DNA from 3 places in the Microbispora sp. NBC_01389 genome. Region 2 is predicted to be linked to each of the others. Evidence: riboswitches for the same ligand, from Rfam matches in the RefSeq annotation. Region 2 holds a riboswitch; each other region holds the start of a gene.
What was found. Region 2 has a riboswitch for cyclic di-AMP ahead of OG344_RS25740 (CHAP domain-containing protein). Riboswitches for the same ligand answer to the same signal wherever they lie in the genome.
Positions count from the first base shown of each region.

Region 1: linked by a shared signal. The riboswitch ahead of OG344_RS07130 (NlpC/P60 family protein) and the one ahead of OG344_RS25740 (CHAP domain-containing protein) in region 2 are both predicted to bind cyclic di-AMP.
Region 3: linked by a shared signal. The riboswitch ahead of OG344_RS11680 (C40 family peptidase) and the one ahead of OG344_RS25740 (CHAP domain-containing protein) in region 2 are both predicted to bind cyclic di-AMP.

Region 1 is NZ_CP109552.1:1,599,715-1,605,816, forward strand. Features, by position in the region: gene OG344_RS07120 (RDD family protein) at 1,277-2,716, opposite strand; gene OG344_RS07125 (amino-acid N-acetyltransferase) at 2,863-3,414, opposite strand; cyclic di-AMP (ydaO/yuaA leader) riboswitch at 3,845-3,998, shown strand; gene OG344_RS07130 (NlpC/P60 family protein) at 4,066-5,109, shown strand; gene OG344_RS07135 (LuxR C-terminal-related transcriptional regulator) at 5,205-5,453, opposite strand; gene lysS (lysine--tRNA ligase) at 5,610-6,102, opposite strand, start outside.
Region 2 is NZ_CP109552.1:5,814,713-5,820,814, reverse strand. Features, by position in the region: gene OG344_RS25760 (efflux RND transporter periplasmic adaptor subunit) at 1-12, opposite strand, end outside; gene OG344_RS25755 (hypothetical protein) at 9-590, opposite strand; gene OG344_RS25750 (response regulator transcription factor) at 753-1,406, shown strand; gene OG344_RS25745 (sensor histidine kinase) at 1,403-2,635, shown strand; cyclic di-AMP (ydaO/yuaA leader) riboswitch at 2,888-3,022, shown strand; gene OG344_RS25740 (CHAP domain-containing protein) at 3,036-3,716, shown strand; gene OG344_RS25735 (FAD-dependent monooxygenase) at 3,795-4,013, shown strand; gene OG344_RS25730 (SRPBCC domain-containing protein) at 3,995-5,092, opposite strand; gene OG344_RS25725 (RNA polymerase subunit sigma-70) at 5,297-6,102, shown strand, end outside.
Region 3 is NZ_CP109552.1:2,580,153-2,586,254, reverse strand. Features, by position in the region: gene OG344_RS11695 (hypothetical protein) at 204-794, opposite strand; gene OG344_RS11690 (helix-turn-helix domain-containing protein) at 957-1,535, opposite strand; gene OG344_RS11685 (hypothetical protein) at 1,543-2,202, shown strand; cyclic di-AMP (ydaO/yuaA leader) riboswitch at 2,520-2,679, shown strand; gene OG344_RS11680 (C40 family peptidase) at 2,926-3,321, shown strand; gene OG344_RS11675 (SAM-dependent methyltransferase) at 3,470-4,213, shown strand; gene OG344_RS11670 (DUF4872 domain-containing protein) at 4,233-4,508, opposite strand; gene OG344_RS11665 (RNA-guided endonuclease InsQ/TnpB family protein) at 4,505-5,773, opposite strand; gene OG344_RS11660 (transposase) at 5,880-6,050, shown strand.

The DNA.
Region 1 (6,102 bases), 3.2 Mb from region 2:
CGGCTGACAATTCAAGAGTGCGGATTCTCAGGAACTCCTGCGTCCGGTGACTTCTCGCGTGGCTCCCGTGCCGGGCGGAGACCCGCCGCGTCGGAACGTACCAACTTTACGATGCCGTAGACGACCCCGCCGGCGACGACCGCGGAAGGTATCAAGGCGGACAATACCTCTGACATTCTGCCTCGCTCGTGCCGGGGTGTCATTAGGTGCACCCGAGGAAATTCCGAGGACACGCCGGGGTCCCGGGCCCCTTGCCGGGCCGGTCACCCTCATACGACCATAGCGCCGGGAGGGCCAGGCGCGCCTTCCGGGGTGCCCCGCAGGCCACAGCCTAATCCTCGTCTCTCCAGCGGCCTTACCGGATGCACCACGAAATCGTACCCAAATGCCGGGCCGGACGGTCACCGGAAGCCGTCCACCCCCGATGTTTCAGCCGCTCGCGGCCACTACTCACGGAGGGGCGGCAAGGGCTCCCACTCCGCCGGCTCCTTCGCTCACGGCGATGAAGCCGCAGGTCAGCGGGATGACGACCGCCATGAACGAAGAGATGACGACAAGTCGGAAGCGGCAATCGGCCTCTCCATGCGGCTCTCCATCCGACGCTCGCACAACTCACACACAATAGGCCCGTCCCGGCACGCCGTGCCGTTGACGAGCGCCACGGAAACGAGGGGACGCCGCGTCCTCCGGCACCGGATCTTCATGGCAACCGTGACCCTTCTGGTACGACCGGCGCGCCCTTGACGGGATATACAAACGTCTAAGCAGATCCCCGGCACCGGGAAGGCTCGCAAAAAGAGAGGACCGCACCGCTCCCCCCAAGATCCACTGAGCGGGCGATCCGAAGATCGATTTAACCGGCCACGGCACAAACGTATGGACGTCCCCGGCGGCCGTGGCCGCCTATGGTTTCGCGCGGGCAAACCGCCCGCGCTTTCGGGCGACGGCGCGGGGGCTCCCCGGGGACGGGCAGGCCGAGGAGCCCATAAGGGCCGGTGCGCGACCTTCGGGCCCTTAAGAGCGCCAAGCGGGTTCCTTAAGCCGCTCCGGCCGGATATGGCCTGGGGCGGGGTGGCGGCGGCGGACCGGAGGGATTGACGCGGCGGGGTCGCGGTCATTGCCACCTCACGGGCGGATGCGCCGGTCCGCCAAGCATGGCATGTCCCGGTGGTCCCGTTACCAAATTTTCCGGAGCGGGCGCCGCCGGCGCCCGGAACCGTCACGCCATACGAAAAACGGGGCCGATGGCGCACGCCATCGGCCCCGTCCGCGGTCATTACTTGACCTTGACCACCACGGTGTTGGCGACCTTGTCGTGCAAGGCCTGCTGCAGCGGCTTGTCCCAGAGCAGCCACAGCACGTTGAGAAGGGCGGCCAGGTTCGCGAGGAACTTGATGACGGGAATCCACGACAGGAACTGGAAGCCGTAGATCACTCCGGCGCGCTTGAGCGCCACGTCCTGGGGGAGCCCCGCCGCGTCCAGCGTTCCCCCGACCGGGACGACCTTGATGCCCATCGCCATTTTGCCGAGGGTCTGCCCGCGCGAGCGCAGCATGAAGAACTCGTAGACGGCCATCACGGCGCCCGCCAGCACCGACACGAGCAGCGTGGCCAGGAAGGCGCCGCTCTCCAGGGTCGTCACGCCCTTCGTCAGGTCGAAGGCGGCGGGCGTGAAGACCACACTCCAGATGACGGCGTTGAGGATCGCGTAGGGGACCCCGATGACGAAACCGTCGATCAGCCGGGCGAGGAGGCGCTGCCACCACTCCGCAAGCGGGGCCGGCGCGCCGGGCGGGATCGCCCCCTGCGGCGCGTACGACTGCCCGTAGGCGGGCTGGCCGTACCCCGGCGCGGCCTGCCCACCGCCATAGCCGGGCTGGCCGTACTGCTGCTGACCATAGCCCTGCTGGTCATAACCCTGCTGCCCGTAACCGGGCTGGCCGTAGCCAGGCTGGCCGTGGCCCTGCTGCTCGTAGCCCTGCTGACCGTAGGCCTGCGAGCCGGACGCCTGTGGGCCGGTCTGCTGCCCGTACTGCTGGTAGCCCCCCTGGGACGGCTGACCGTAGCCGCCCGTCGGCTGACCCTGCTGACCGCCGTAGCCCTGCTGCTCGTAGCCCTGCTGCTCGTAGCCCTGCTGCTCGTAGCCTTGCTGACCGTAAGCCTGCGGGCCGGCCTGCTGGCCGTAGCCCTGCTGCGGCGCCTGCTGACCGTGCTGCTGACCGTAACCCTGCGGGCCGGTCTCCTGGCCGTAGCCCTGCTGCTGGCCATACCCGCCCTGCGACGGCTGACCGTACTGCTGCTGGCCATAGCCACCCTGCGAGGGCTGGCCATAGCCCTGCTGCTGACCGTAGCCCTGCTGCGGCGCCTGCTGACCATGCTGCTGGCCGTAACCCTGCGGGCCGGTCTCCTGGCCGTAGCCCTGCTGCTGGCCGTACCCGCCCTGCGACGGCTGACCGTACTGCTGCTGACCGTAGCCCTGCTGCGGCGCCTGCTGACCATGCTGCTGGCCATAGCCCTGCTGCTGACCGTAGCCGCCCTGGGCGGGGTCCTGGCCGGGCGTCTGTTGCGGACCCGTCTGCTGTGCCCGATAGCCGACGACCGTGGCCTCGGGGTCGTAGTCCTGGGAAGGTCTGTCCGTGTTGTACCCGTGGTTCGAGGGCGGCGGTGGCGTCCCGTCCGACTCGTCCTGGGGGTACGGCGGCTGTCCGGTGCCCACCGTGTCACCTCGTTTCGAAGACGCATGCGCCGCATCTCAGTAGCACACGCTGATATCGCTAAAAGTAGCGACACGCGTATCAACAGTCACCTTTGCAGTGGCTGACCACCAGCGTCAAGATCAGCCACCAATGTCGGCATTATGACTCAATGGCGATCGAGATGCAGCAGCATTCGCGTGTTTCCCAGCGTGTTCGGCTTGACGTGCTCCAGGTCGAGGAACTCGGCGACGCCCTCGTCGTACGACGCGAGGAGTTCCGCGTACACCTCGGGAGACACGGGAGTGCCCTGAATCTCGGCGAAACCATGGCGGGCGAAGAACTTCACGGCGAACGTGAGACAGAAGACCCTGCGCACGCCGAGGCCGCGCGCGGCGTCGATGAGCTCGGCGACGATCCGGTGGCCGACGCCTCCTCCGCGCGCCGCCGGATCCACCGCGACCGTCCTGATCTCGGCCAGGTCCTCCCAGAGCACGTGCAACGCGCCGCAGCCGACGACCTCCCCGTCGATCTCCGCGACCCAGAACTCCTGGACGTCCTCGTACAGCGTGACCGTGCTCTTCTTCAGCAGGCGCGGCCCGACGCCCGAGTACGCGTCGACGAGGCGGCGGATCTCCCTGACGTCCGGGGTCCTGGCCCGGCGCACCACCACGCCCCGGGCGCCGGATCCGCTCGGTGTCTGCGCGGCGACCTGCTCCATGAACGGCCAGCCTAGTGCCCCTCCCGCCGCCTTCGGCCCCCGCGCGTGGCCCGGGGATCGACGAGGGCAGGCTCCGATTTACGGTCAATCCCAAACGGTCCGTCCGACATCACGCCTGACGGTCTGTAGCCACCGGGATACGGATCGGCGCCGGCTCGGCCGCCGGAACGCACGTTCGGCTCCGCATCGATTTTCCCTCTGTCCGACCAGCACCTCAGACGGCCACAAAGCACCACAAACCCAGGTAGACCCACCCGTATCGCTGATCAACTCGTGACCCGGCCGTGATCATTTGGTTGTCAAACGTAGACGGGTTTGCGAGTTCTGGTTGAGCAACAACTCAGGGTGCACTAATGTCCAGCGACGATGCCGATCGTCGTGAGCACTCTCGACGATCGGGCGCCGAATCCTCAAAGCGCCGGTGTCCGGACCCTGTCGGGCGCCGGGTGCGGAGAGGAGCCGGGGACCCAATCCACGGGATCAGGATCGGTTCAGGTTCGGATCGTCCAGGGGTGAATCCGCAAGGTAGGGCTGCTCCGGCCCGAACCCGTCAGCTAACCCGGCAGGCGCTCGGCAGTGCCCCGCCACACGGCCCGTCGCGACGACGCCGGCCGGTGCGGGAGCACCTATGGGAGAGGAGCTCGGTTGCGCATGCGTGGAGGACGGCAGGCGGGCAGGCACGCCCGTCGCCGACGGCCCGGAGCCGGCCCGGCCGGTCCGGGTGCCATCCGGCGGTTCACCCTCGTCGGAGTCGCGCTCGCCGCGGTCACATTCGGCGCTCCGGTGGTCCGCGCGACCGCCGACCCGAAGCCGAGCCTCAAGGAGCTCGCCGCGGAGGTGGAGAACCTCTACAGCGAAATCGAGACCCTCACCGAGCAGTACAACGGCGAGCGCGTACGCCTGAAGGCGGCCGAGCGGTCCGCCGATCTCGCCAAGAAGAACCTCGCCAAGAGCGAGGCCGAGCTGGCCACCCGCCGGCAGAAGGCGAGCGCCCTCGCCCAGCACTCCTACATGACCAACGGGCTCGGCAACGCCCTGGTGCTCGTCAAGTCCACCGATCCGCGGCAGTACCTCGACCAGGCCTCCACGACGTACGCGCTGGAGTTACAGCAGAGCCAGGAGGTCGCCGAGGTCAGCAAGGCGATGGACGCCGCCGCCCGGGCCAAGTCCAGCGCCGCCGCCCGCCAGAGCGAGGTCAGGAAGCTGCTGAACGCCCTCGACACGCGGCGGGACACGATCACGAAGCTCATCACGAAGACCGAGAGCAGCCTCTACCGGCAGGTCTCGCGGGAGGTCGGCACCGAGACGCGCAGGCGGATGTCGTTCCCGATCGTGGGTGACGGCAAGGCCGCCCAGGCGGCGCGCTGGGCCCTCGCGCAGCAGCTCAAGCCGTACGTCTGGGGTGCGGAGGGACCGCGCTCGTTCGACTGCTCTGGCCTGGTCATGGCGGCCTACCAGTCCGTCGGCATCAGCCTGCCCCACTACACAGGCGACCAGTGGACGGCCGGCACCCACATCTCCTCCACGGCGCAGCTCCGCCCCGGCGACCTCGTGTTCTTCTACTCCGACCTGCACCACGTGGGCCTCTACATCGGCGGCGGCTACATGGTCCACGCGCCGCGCACCGGTGACGTCATCCACATCGCCAAGATCGCCGGACGCCCGTTCGCGGGCGGGGTGCGCGTCGCCGACTGATCACCCCGCACGATCCCACCCGCGCGATCCCACCCCGCGCGATCACCGTACTCCGGCCGCGCCCGCGGGCGCGGCCGGACGAGTTCGGAACGTGCTCAGATGAGACGGCGGCGGGCGGCCCAGGCGACCGCCTCGATCGCGGTCGCCACGCCGATCCGGTCGCAGATGCAGCGCAGTCGCCGCCGCACCGTACGGCCGCTGACGTCAAGGCTGCGGCCCACCCGGTCGGCGGTCACACCCTTCGCCAGCTCGGCGAGCAGCAGTAGATCCTCCTCGGTGAGACCGGCACGCTCAAGGTCCGTGGCGAGGTCCTCACCACGGTAGACGACCTCCGGATAACCCATCGTCCGCCCTCCCCCACGACGATGATTCGTCGGCCCACCCTCCAGGGACGGTAAACGCCTTTGCCGAAGGCCGTCAAGGTGCGGCGGCGGGCCGCCGGTCATCCGCCTCCCTGGCGGCCTCCACGTCCTCCACGTGGAACACAGCGGGCAGGGCGGTCAGGCCGTGCGACCCGGGTCGAGCAGCTCGCGGATCCGGTCGCGGCCCACCGCCAGCAGCAGCGTGGGCAGGCGCGGGCCGGTGTCACGGCCGACGAGCAGCCGGTAGAGCAGGGCGAAGAACGCGCGCTGGGCGGCCTTCAGCTCCGGCGTCGCCGCCTTGGCGTCCATCTCCAGCCCGGCCAGCACCTTCGGCACGCCGTACACGAGCGTCGTCAGGCCGTCGAGCGACCAGTGGTCGTCAAGACCGTCGAGCAGCAGGCGCAGCGACTCCCGCTCCCCCTCGCCGAGCGTGTCGAGAAGCTCCTTGTCGGGCGTCTCGCGCACCTGCGTGCGGTCCTCGGGAGGCAGGTAGGTGTTCACCCAGTGCCGGGCGCGGTCGAGCCGCGGCCGCAGCTCGTCCAGCCCGCCGATCTCCGGGTCGAAGGCGCGCAGGATGCGCAGCGTCTGCTCCTCGTGGCCGGTCGCGATGTCGACCACCGACGCGAGCGTC
Region 2 (6,102 bases):
CCGGCGCGTCACGGCCGCTCCCCCGGCGCGAACTCCTCGCACGCTTTGTGCGCCGTCTCCAGCGTCTTCTCCTGGCCCGGCTTGACCTTGACGAGGAGCCCTTCGCCGGGCTTGGGGTCGGGCATGTCCACGCCGTGTTCGCGCATGCACTGGGCGAACTTCAGCATCCGGTCGCGTTCCCGGGGGTCGCCCGCGCCCGCCCGGTCGCCGACGGCGTTCTTCATGAAATGCTCGCAGGCCCGCATGGCCTCACGGGTCGTCGCCTCCTCCCCCTTCCGGCCGGTGATCCGGACGCGGCCGTCGGCGTCGGGGTCGGGCATGTCCACGCCGTGTTCGCGCATGCACTGGGCGAACTTCAGCTGGGCCTCGCGCAGGTCGGTGCTCGCCGAGGCGGACGGCGTGGCCGCGGCCGTGGTCCTGGCTGTGGACGCGGCGGCGATTCCGTCGCCGTCAGAGGCGCCGTCCGAGGTTCCGTCCGGTGCGTCGCCGCAGGCGGCGGCCGTCGCGAGAGCCGTCGCCAGGGCGAGGCACAGCCCCGCTTGTACGGATCGAAAGCGCAGGGGTCGTGAGCGCGTCGCTCGCAGGCGCATGGTCGTTCCTCCTTCCCCGGGGCCTTCGCCCGGGACGGGGCCCAACTCCAGCGCAGCCGGTGCTAAGCACGGATAAGGAGGAGCCGCCGGTGATCCGGGAGGCTTCGCTTATCCGCGCCTAACACCGCGTGCGTCACTGTCGGTGCCGAGCGGGAGGCGAGGATGCGGGTGCTGGTGGTCGAGGACGAGGAACAACTGGCCGACGCCGTCGCCCGCGGGCTGCGGCTGCACGCGATCGCGGTCGACGTGGCCTACGACGGCCGGGAGGCGCTGGAGCTGGCCTCCTACGTCGGCTACGACGTGGTGGTGCTCGACCGCGACCTGCCCGACGTCCACGGCGACGAGGTGTGCCGGGAGCTGGTCACGGCGAGCGGCGCGAGCCGGATCCTCATGCTGACCGCGGCGGGGCGGGTGCGGGACCGGGTCGGCGGCCTGGCCCTGGGCGCCGACGACTACCTGGTCAAGCCGTTCGTGTTCGCCGAGCTGGTGGCGCGGGTCCGGGCGCTGGCCCGGCGCGCCCCCCGGGCCGCGCCGGCGGTGCTGGAGCGCGCCGGGATCCGGCTCGACCCGGCCCGCCGTACGGTGGCCCGGGACGGGCGGCAGGTGGCGCTGGGCCGCCGCGAGTTCGACGTGCTGCGGGAGCTGATGCGCGCCGGCGGCGGCCTGGTCAGCTCGGCGCGGCTGCGCGCGAGTGTGTGGGACGAGCACGCCTGCGCCGACACGGGCGTGCTGCGCGTCACTATCGCCTCGCTGCGCAGGAAGCTGGGCGACCCCCCGGTGATCGAGAACGTCCCGGGCCGGGGATACCGCCTGTGACCCGGCGCCTGCTGGTGTGGCGCAGGCTGGGGCTGCGGGCGCGGCTCACCCTGCTCTACGGCGGGCTGTTCTTCGTCGCGGGCTCGGTGCTGTTGTGGTTCACCCACCTGCTGACCGCCCGTGCGCTGAACCAGCGGTTCGTCGTGGCGGTGGAGAAGGTGGCCGACCGCGGGCGCCCAGAGCCCCTTGTTTCAGGCGGCGCCCTGCCCGCTCAGACCCCGCCCGCTGAGACCCTGTCCGCTCAGACCCTGCCGGGCGGCGCGCTCGGCGCCGACGGGATCGCGCGGCGCGTGCGCACCGACGTCGAGCAGGGCGCCGCCGACGTGCTGGACGAGGTGCTCCGGTCGTCGCTGATCGTGATGATCCTGGTCGGGGTGGTCGCGGTGGTGCTGGGATACCTGGTGGCCGACCGCGCGCTGCGCCCGCTCGACCGGGTGACCGAGACCGCGCAGCGGCTGTCGGAGAGCACCCTGCACGAGCGGATCGCCCTGCGCGGCCCGCAGGACGAGGTCAAGCGGCTGGCCGACACCTTCGACGCGATGCTCGACCGGCTGCACCGGGTCTTCGACGCCCAGCGCCGTTTCATCGCCAGCGCCTCCCACGAACTGCGCACCCCGCTGGCGGTCAACCGCACGGTGCTGGAGGTGTCGCTGGAGGAGCCCGCGGCGTCGGAGGACCTCAAGGCGCTGGCGCGGGCGCTGCTGGGCGCCACCGCCCGGTACGAGCGGCTGATCGACGGGTTGCTCATGCTGGCGCAGTCGGAACAGGAGATCACCGTCCGCAGGCCGGTGGACCTGCGGCAGGTCGTCCGTACGGCGATGGAGCAGATCGGCCCGCAGCCGCGCCGCGGGAAGGTCACGGTCCACGAGGACCTGCACCCGGCGGTCGCGCACGGCGACCCGCTCTTCCTGGAACGCTGCCTGGTCAACCTGCTGGAGAACGCCGTCAAGTACAACGTGCGGGACGGGGAGGTCTGGGTCCGCCTGCGCGAGGACGACGCCGGGGCGTGCCTGACGGTGGAGAACACCGGGCCGCCGGTGCCGCCGTACGAGGTCGGCGACCTGTTCGAGCCCTTCCGGCGGCACGGCGGCGACCGGATCCGGTCGGCCCGCGGCGCCGGGCTCGGCCTGTCCATCGTCCGCGCCATCGCGGTCGCGCACGGCGGCACGGCCGACGCCCGGGCCCGGCCGGAGGGCGGCCTGACGGTCACCGTACGTCTGCCCAGGTGAGCGAGGTGCGTTCGCTCTGAGCGAACAGGGGTGTGAACGCAGGGAAGGAGGGGAGCGCGGCATCCCCGGTGGGGCGGGCGAACCCGCCCTCTGCGCCCGCTCGGCTGACATCTCGCCAGGTAAAACCCGTCTTGTCATCACTTGACCGGTTTGGGCTTGTCTATTACTTTTTGAGCAACTCGGGGCGTACTTGCTCATCTCAGTGGTCAAGAAAGCCCACCTCACACCGACGCGGCCGGCCGATCCCGGCCTGCCGCCCGGCCGCCTAATCCGCGTGAGCGGAACCGGGGACCCAACCTCTTCCTGGGGTGAATCGGCATACCTGCCGTAGGGCGACTTCCAGCCCGAACCCGTCAGCTAACCCGGTCGGTGGCATGGAAGCAAAGGGAGTCCGCCCATCATGCACGCCCTCACGACCTGTCTGCGCACGGCCCTGGCCGGCGGAGTCCTCGCCTCGGCCGTGGCGATCACCCCGCCCGCCGCACAGGCGGCGGACAACCCGGTCTCCGGAAAGGCCCCGGCCGCCGCGGCCGCGGCGGCGCCGTCCCTGACCGACATCGCCGCCCGGCTGCCCAAGGTCGGCCCTCAGGACGTCATCAAGCTGGCCGCGAGCCAGGTCGGCATCAGCGAGAACGCCGCCGGCGGTGGGACCAAGTTCCAGGAGTGGTACATGACCAGCCCGCGTGCCCTGGAGACCCTGGCGCGGGACGGCGGGGCGCTGGGGGACTACGAGAACGCCCCCTGGTGCGACATGTTCGTCTCCTGGGTCGGCCAGCGGCTCGGCATCCAGCCGGTGATGGGCGCCGACGCCTACACCGTGGAGCACGCCCGCTGGTTCGCCGAGCACGGCCGCTGGGGCCGTACGCCCAAGCCCGGGGCCGTGGTGTTCTTCAGCTGGAGCGGCAGCAAGGCCATCGGCGACATCAAGCACGTCGGCTTCGTCGTCAAGGACAACGGTGACGGCACCATCCGCACCGTTGAGGGCAACACCGGTAACGGGGCCGTCGAGGCCCGCACCCGCCCCGCCTGGCAGGTCGCCGGGTACGGCTACCCGGTCTACCCCGCCGAACTCGCCTCCTGACGGCCCCGCCCCGGGGATCGCGGAACACGTTCCCGATCCCCGGCCCGGCTCCGAGGACGCGAGCCCCACGATCGAGTCCTGCCCGCCTACACCAGCGGCCGGATCGCCCTGCTCGGCGACGCCGCCCACGCCATGAGCCCCGATCGCGGTCAGGGCGCCGGCCAGTCGATCGAAGACGCGGTCGTCCTGGCCGCCGGCACTTCCGTGCCCGTCGCGCCTCGCGCCGCGCACGCTCGGTCCCCTGTGGGACTGGACACCCCCGGCCCTGCGCCCTTCCCTCACTTGATCACACGGTAGGTCAGGTGCTCGGCGGCCGGGGTGGACACGGAGCCGAGCGGCTCCAGCCGCAGGGACCCGGGCATGCCCTCGGGGAACAGCGACGTGCCGCCGCCGAGGATGAGGGGGGCGAGGTGGATCCGGAGGACGTCCACCTCGCCGGCGCGCAGGAACTGGTCCGCGATCACGCCGCCTCCCATGATCACGACTTCTTTGCCGCCGGCGGCGGCGCGCGCCTTCTCCACGGCGCTGCCGAGGCCGTCGGTGACGAAGTGGAACCGTTCGCCCAGCCGCACCTTCCCGGGCCGCGCGTGGGTGACGACTAAGACGGGCGGGGCGGCGATCTGGTCCTGGTCGTGGCCGTAGCCCACCTCGTCGTTCCATCCCTTGGGCCCGTCGACGACGTCGAAGGTGCGCCGGCCCATGATGACCGCTCCGGTGTCGGTGAAGGACTTCCGGAGGATCTCCGCGTCGCGCGGCGTCCGCTCGTCCTTCACCCAGGCGTGCAGGATCTCCCCGCCCACCCCCAGCCCATGCTCGGGGCAGGCGCCCGGCGCGGTGACGTACCCGTCCAGCGACATCGTGATGTCCAGGACGACCGGCCCGGTCTCCGGGCGGTCCTCGCCCTGGTCGTGGGCCAGTTCGCCGAGGCGGTCCATCGAGTCGACGACGCCGCGTTCCATCCCGCCGGCGATCATGGCGTCCCGTGCCTCGACGGTCGGGAACACCGAACGGGTCCACAGCCGGGTACGTCCGCCGAGATCCTCGAACGTCGCCGAATCGAGGCTGACGACACCGGGCGTGCCCTCGTACTCGAAAGTCTGGATGATCCGCTCGCCCGGGCTGACGGTGTGGAAGACGCCGTGGAAGACGTGCTCGTCGCCCTCGGTGTCGCGGTGCACGTAGCGGTACGTCCCGCCCGGGCGCGCGTCGTACTCGACCAGGCGCATCTCGACGTCCCGCGGGCCGAGCCAGCGGGTGACCAGCTCGGGGTCGGTGTACGCGCGGAAGAGCCGCGCGGGCGGCGCGTCGAAGTCGCGGACGACCTCGATGAACGGGCTGCCGGGCTGGGCCGTGATGGTGGTCGGGTTCTCGATCATGATTTCTGCTCCCCTGTCTCGCCAAGTACGTCGTCGAGGCGCCGGAACTGCCCCTCGTGGGTCAGCCGGTAGGTGTCTATCCAGCTCGTCAGCTCCTCGAGCGCCGCCGGGTTCAGACGGCACGGACGGCTTCACCGATCGGAAATCCTCCGCCACGTCGTCGGTTCTGGTAGCCCCTCGCCATCCGCGGAAGGATTGACGACCATGACCGACGCCAGACCGCCAGCCGACGACGAGGCCGCGTTCATCGCGGCGGCCCGCTCGAACGACGCGGCACAGTTCGCGCTCGTCACGGAGCGCTACCGGCGTGAGCTGCAGGTGCACTGCTACCGGATGCTCGCGAACTACGAGGACGCCCAGGACATGACGCAGGAGACGTTCCTGCGGGCATGGAACAAGCGGGAGTCGTTCAAGGGCCATGCCGCGCTGCGGACCTGGCTGTACCGGATCGCGACGAACGCCTGCCTCGACTTCCTGGAGAAGCGCAACGACCGCACACCCGTGCCTGCCGGACTGCCGGGCGCGGGCTCGGAAGTGCGCTACCTGCAGCCCTACCCGGACCGGATGCTCCCGGAGGACCCGCAGGAATCGGTGGTGGCTCGGGAGACGATCGAGCTGGCGTTCATCGTCGCCGTCCAGCACCTGCCGCCGCGGCAGCGGGCGGTGTTCATCCTGCGCGATGTCCTCGGCTGGCCGGCGTCGAAGGCCGCCGACGCCCTCGAGCTGACCGTCGCATCGGTGACCAGCGCACTGCAGCGGGCGCGCGTGACGATGCGCGAGCAGCTGCCCGACCGCCGCCTCGACTGGCGGAGCCCTGCCACGCACGAGCTGTCGGATGACGAGCGCGGCGTGGTGAAGTCGTATATGGACGCCCATGAGCGCAACGACCTCGACGGGCTGACGGCCCTGCTGCGCGACGACCTGCGCTTCGCGATGCTGCCCGGCACTCTGATCGTCACGGCCAGGGACGCGGTGGACGGCTGGGTCTCCGGCGGGCTCTTCCAGCGCGG
Region 3 (6,102 bases), 3.2 Mb from region 2:
GCGACCGTGGACATCGCCACCGCGCGGAGCCAATCCCATACGGGCGTGGTGGTCAAGGTTCCGGGCCCGCACGGCGGCGGCGTCACGCGCGCGGGCCACCCGTCCTGAACTGTGCCCGGAGTGCCGCTGCCGGGGCCTGCGCACCCGCGAAGGGTGTGAAACTTTCAGCTCCCCGACGGGGCGGAAACCCGCCCATCCGCGGGTCAGCCACCCGGGCCGACCGCGTTGTCCGGCGCGCCGTCGCCCGCCGTGGGAAGGTCGCCTCGTTCCACCGGCACGCGGGGCGGCGTGGTGCCGGCCTTCCCGTCGCCGGTGGCGCGTCGTGCCCCGCCGACGGCCGTCTTCAGCGCCGCCCGTCCGACGTCCGTCACCCCTCCGCCCAGCTTGATGAGGACGTCTCCCCGGAGCGCGACGTACTCGTGACGGTCGCCGGCCATCCGATACCAGCCGACCTCGTCGTGGACGCAGAGGACCAGCGCGTCCGGCGGTGTAGCGAGGTTGATCGGAGTGCTCCGGCACACGTCGTCGCCGAAGGTGCCCCGATCCACCCGCAGTTCCACCTGACGCCCCCCGGCCGAGGTGTAGAAGACGCCGAACCCCTCCTCGCCGATCCCGCCCATGGACTGCTCGGCCATCTCGTATCCCGGCAGGTCGACCAGATAGACGAGGTCGGGCGCGACCCCCAGCGCCCGCAGGCGGCCCATGTCCACACCGGAGGACCCCGCCACCACGGACCCGCACGCGCTCAGGCAGGCGAGCCCGAGAGCCGCCACCGTGACCCATGCGCCCCTCATCCGATCAGTGTCCCAGCCGCGCGGCCGGAGCGCCTCACCATTGAGGAGAAGGGCGTTCGACCACCGCGCGAACCGCATCGTCGCTCCTTGACGGCCTGAAGGTGGCCCCATGATGCGGTGGAGGGCCGCGATGCGTCCCCGGGACGGTTCAGCGGGCGTCTCCTACGCGCCGCGGGGTTTCGCCCGGACGTGCATGCGTTCGCCCTGCGTGCCAAACAGGCTGAGGATCTCCACCGGCGCCTCGCCGGTGCTGCCGAACCAGTGCGGCAGCCGGGTGTCGAACTCCGCGGCCTCCCCCGCCTTGAGCACGAGGTCGTGTTCGGCGAGGACCAGTCGCAGCCTCCCGTTGAGCACGTAAAGCCACTCGTAGCCCTCGTGCGTACGCGGCTCGGGCTCACAGCGGTCCACCGAGATGATCATCTTGTACGCCTGCGGCCCGCCGGGGTGCTGGGTCAGGGGCACGATCGTGGAGTCCCAGCGGGTGATGGGCTTCAACCGCACCCGGGGGTCGCCGACCGGCGGCGCCCCGACGAGTTCGTCGAGCGGCACCTGGTAGGCCCGCGCCAGCGGCAGCAACAGCTCCAGCGTGGGCTTGCGTTCGCCGGACTCCAGGCGCGACAGGGTGCTGACCGAGATGCCGGTGGACTCCGCGAGCCGACTCAGCGTGCTGCCGTTCTGCCTGCGCAGGGCCCGCAGCCGCGCGCCCACGGAGGCCAGGACCGCGGCGTCGTCGTTTGCCATACCGGCAATGCTACTTGTCGAATCCGCACAGAGGCTCGCGCCAGCGGCGAGGCACTGGACCGGGTCCGCGTGGCGGAGCGTCCGGCTGCCGGGCCGCGCCTCCGCCGTCGACGCGTACAAGACCGGCGTGGCCTGGGCGGCGGGCGTCAAGGGCGACCGGCCCTCGATCATGCGGTGGAACGGGAAGTCGTGGACCCTGGTCCCGGCGCCGGCCCTCACCCTTCCCGCGCCGGACGCCGTCGTGACCATCCAGGACATCGCGGTCGTGGGGTCGAAGAACGTGTGGGCCGTCGGCGGGGTCGGCTGGGAAGGCGCCGACGAGCAGGGTGACGACGTGAACTTCGGCCGCACCCTGGTGATGCACTGGAACGGCAGGTCGTGGACCGTCTCCGTCGGCGCCGCCGACGCCCAGCCGTACACCGGGGTCGAGCCGGACGGCAGGGGCGGCGTGTGGGTCCTGCAGGGGCACTGGAACCCCACTCTGTGGCAGGTCACGGGCTCGACGTGGCGACAAGCCCGGCTCGTCCGGAAGCCCGGCACCGGCGCCGTCGTGTTCTCCGTCGCCCGCAGGCCGGGAACGACGACGATGTGGGGCGCGGGCTTCACCGTGCCGCAGGGTGACCCCGACGACCCCTCGGCGAACGGCACGTTCTGGCGCACGCAGTGACCCGCTGAGGTCACCGGGGAGCGGTGCCGTCCCCTGTGGGGTGCCGCTTCCCGGGTCCCGTCGCGAAGGTTCCGCATCTCACGCTGCTCCGGCCCATGCCCGGAAGGGTGTGACGCGCGTCACTTTCGGCAACCCCGGAAACCACTCTGACCTGCGACTTCTCGTTTTATGATCCCTTTATGCGCTCATAATCCCATTTGCACCCTTTGCGGCAATATGGCGTTACTTGGTAGTTTCCTTGCCCAACGAACCCGGCAGTCCGTGTTCGGAAAGAGCATCCACTGTCACCGGCGCCATGTCCTCTCCCGCCCCCCTGGGCGCCGGTGACGCCGAATCCGTGCAGCAAGGAGGCCCGGAGCCGGGGAACCAATCGACCTTCGACCCGAAGGTCCGGGGTGAATCGGCGCGTCAGCGCTGTAGGGCGACTTCCCTGCCCGAATCCGTCAGCTAACCCGGTAGGCGCAAGCGGAAGACCGTAGGAGAGATCCCCTGTTCGCCAACCCCACCACCCTGCTTCGCGCTGCCTGCGTCACCCTGAGTAGCGCAGCGCTCACCGTCTCCCTGGGAGGCTTCGGCGCACTGCCCGCCGGCGCCGTCACGGGGACCGTGCCGGCCCCGCCCCCGGACTCGACGGCCATCCCGCCGGAGCCCCCCGTAACGGCGTTCACCCCGTACGCCGGAGAGACCGCCGCGGCCACCACGGCCACCACGGCGGAGGCCTCCGTGAACACGAAACTCACCAAGGCCGCTCTCCAGCAGGAGAAGGCCGAGCACGCCATCGAGGTGGCCAGAAAGCACCTCGGCGATCCCTACGTGTGGGGCGCCACGGGCCCACGCGCGTTCGACTGCTCCGGGCTGGTCCAGTTCGCCTGGCGCAAGGCCGGCGTCAAGATCCCGCGTACGACGTGGTCCATGCTCAGCGCCGTCAGGAAGAAGGTCTCCCTGGCGAGTCTCAAGCCGGGTGACCTCATCTTCACCAGTGGCGGCGGCCACGTGGGCATGTACATAGGGCACAAGAAAGTGATCAACGCTCCGCACTCCGGCGCGGTGGTCCGGGTCGACCGCCTCAAGGGCTACTGGCGGAGCAACTTCGTCACCGCCGTACGCCCCGGAGCGTGACCCCGGCGTCGCGGACGACACCCCCGGCGGAGATGTCCGGTCACATGTGACGGCGTCTCCGCCGGAGGGCGGCCCTGCCGGCGACACGCCGCCCGCCGCCGCGAATCCGGCTTGCCGAAAGCGTGCAGGGATGCGGAAGGATTGGGTCATGGATCGCCAGCTGATCAGCCATCTCGCTCATCGGGACCACCCCATCGCCGCACCGGTCTCCGGCGCCAACGTGACCCGGCTGCTGCGCCGGGCGCGGCTGGCCGAGGGGGCGCGGATCCTCGATCTCGGCTGCGGCGAGGGCGCCTGGACGCTGCGCGCGCTGGCCCTCTACCAGGACGCGACCGCCGACGGCGTGGACATCGACGCGCACGGGCTCAAGGCGGCGGAGCACGCGGCCGAGGTCCAGGGCGTCTGGGAGCGCATCCGGTTCCACGAGCGACCGGCCGCCGGCTTCCCGGTCGCCGAGCAGTACGACCTGGTGCTCTGCGTCGGGGCCACGCACGCCTTCGGCGGGCTCGGCCCGACCGTCGAGCACGTCCGCCGCTATCTGCGGCCGAACGGGCTGGCGCTGGTCGGCGAGGGGTTCTGGGAGCGCGAGCCGACCGAGGAGGCCCTCACCCGGCTGGGCGCCACGAAGTCGGAGTTCCTCGACCTGCCCGGCACCGTCGCCGCCGCCGAGGCCGCCGGTTTCGACGTGGTGTACGGGTACACCAGCGACCTGGCCGAATGGGACGAGTACGAGTGGTCCTGGACCGGCACGCTGCTGCGCTGGGCCAACGAGCATCCCGGCCCGGACGCCGACGACGCTCGCGCGGCGGCGCTGGAGCACCGCGACATGTGGCTGCGCGGTTATCGGGGCGTCCTGGGGTTCGTCACGCTCCTCCTCCAGCGGAGGAACTGACCCGATCGCCCCGGGGTCCCTACAGCTGACGCAGCACCTCCATGGCGTCCTTCTCCACGCGCGAGAGATCGTGGAGGATGACGCCGGCCTGCTCCAGGTGTCCCGCGTCACCGCTCTCCCCCGCCTTCTCGATCAAGGTGGACACCCCCGTCCACAGACCGGCGGCCTCGGCGTACAGCCGATGTCCGGCGCGGAGGCGGCCGTCGCCGATCAGTGCGGCGCACTCGTCGAGGAAGTCACGTTGAACTCCTCCCCGGCCTGAAGGCCGGAGATTCTCCCGTCGCGTCGCGGTCAAGCGGCGTGCGGGGGTTGACGCTTCGCGGACCGGGCAGCCCCGAGGTCTCCACGTCCTGACACCGCGGTTCCTGCGGCGTTGCGTATGTTGATCGCGGCGTTGGTGTCGGCGTGCCCGGCCCACCCGCACGCGGGATTCACGCACGAGTACCGGGTGCCGTCCCTGGAAGCCGAGTCACGGTGCCCGCACCGGTGACAGGTCTGCGACGTGCCCGGGGCGGGCACCTTCACCATCAGGCCGCCGCGATCACGGGTTTTGTACTCCAGCAGGGTGACGGTCCGGCCCCACGCCTGCCCGGTGATGGCGCGGTTCAGCCCGGCCTTCTGCCGCACGTTCCGGCCGGGTTGGTCGATCGTGCCGCTGGCGGAGCGGACCATGTTCGTGATCGTCAGGTCTTCCACCACGACCACGCCGAAGGTGCGCGCGAGTTCGGTGGTGGTCTGGTGCTGCCAGTCGACGGCTCGGCGCTTGGCTGTCGCGCGGAGCCGGGCGATCCGGTCGTAGGTGCGGGCCAGCCGTTTGGACGTGGGCCGGCCGGGAGTGCGAGTGCGGCGCTGCCGGGCGGACTTCTTCTCCAGTCGGCGCAGGCGTTGTTTCTCGCCGTCGCGCAGCCAGGGCCCGTGCTCGCGCATGGTGCCGTCCGACAACGCCAGAGCGACGGCGATTCCCCGATCGACCCCTGCCACGGGGCCGGGGTGGGCGGCCGGGGCCGCCGCGACCACTGCTTCGGTGCGGAACACGATCTGCCACCCGAAGGCGTCCTTCACCAGCCGCGCGCCGGTGATCCGCCCGGCCGGGCCGCCCCTGGTGACGCCGGGAAGATCCCTGGTCCACCGAAACCGGACCCGCCCGACCTTCGGCAGACTGACCGCACCCCACCGCCGGTTCACCCGCGTGACCTGCAGATCGCGGGCCTGCGGCACATCCACCGCCAACCGGGTCCGGAACCGGGCCTTGAACGTGGGCCGTTTGGCGGGGTGGCCGGGATCGAAGAAGTTCGCCCACGCCTGCCGGTAGGTTTTCAGCACCGCTTGCGCTGCCTGGGCGGGCAGCCGGCCCATCCAGTCGATCTCATGGCGGGCCGCCCGGATCGCGGTGTCGCACTCCTTCACCGTCGGAAACCGGCCCTGCCGGAAGGTGACGTACTCGTGCAGCAGGTTCCACAGCGCGCGGGCGGTGTGCGCCTGACCGTCCAGCACCGCCACCTGGGCCGTGCTCAGGTCGAGTCGCGCCACGTGCGCACGAGCCTGCCTGGTCACCTCCACGCCCTGATCGTATCCCTCTGGTTTATGTCATCGTGATGGAATCCACACCCTGAGTGACCCCGATGTACGCATCGAACGCCATGGTGTCCACACCCTCCACGCCCACGTGGTGTGCGTGACGAAGTACCGGCGTGGGGCTTTCACCGGCCCGATGCCGGCCCGATACGAGGAACTCATGCGCGAGGTCTGCGCCGACTTCGAGGTCGAACGTCGGGAGTTCAACGGCGAACAAGCAGTACATCGAGCAGCGGCAACGCCCACTGTGACCTGCGGGTGAAGGCACGTTCGCGCCCTAGCGGGCACTCCCGCGCGGGCCTTCACCCCCGGCC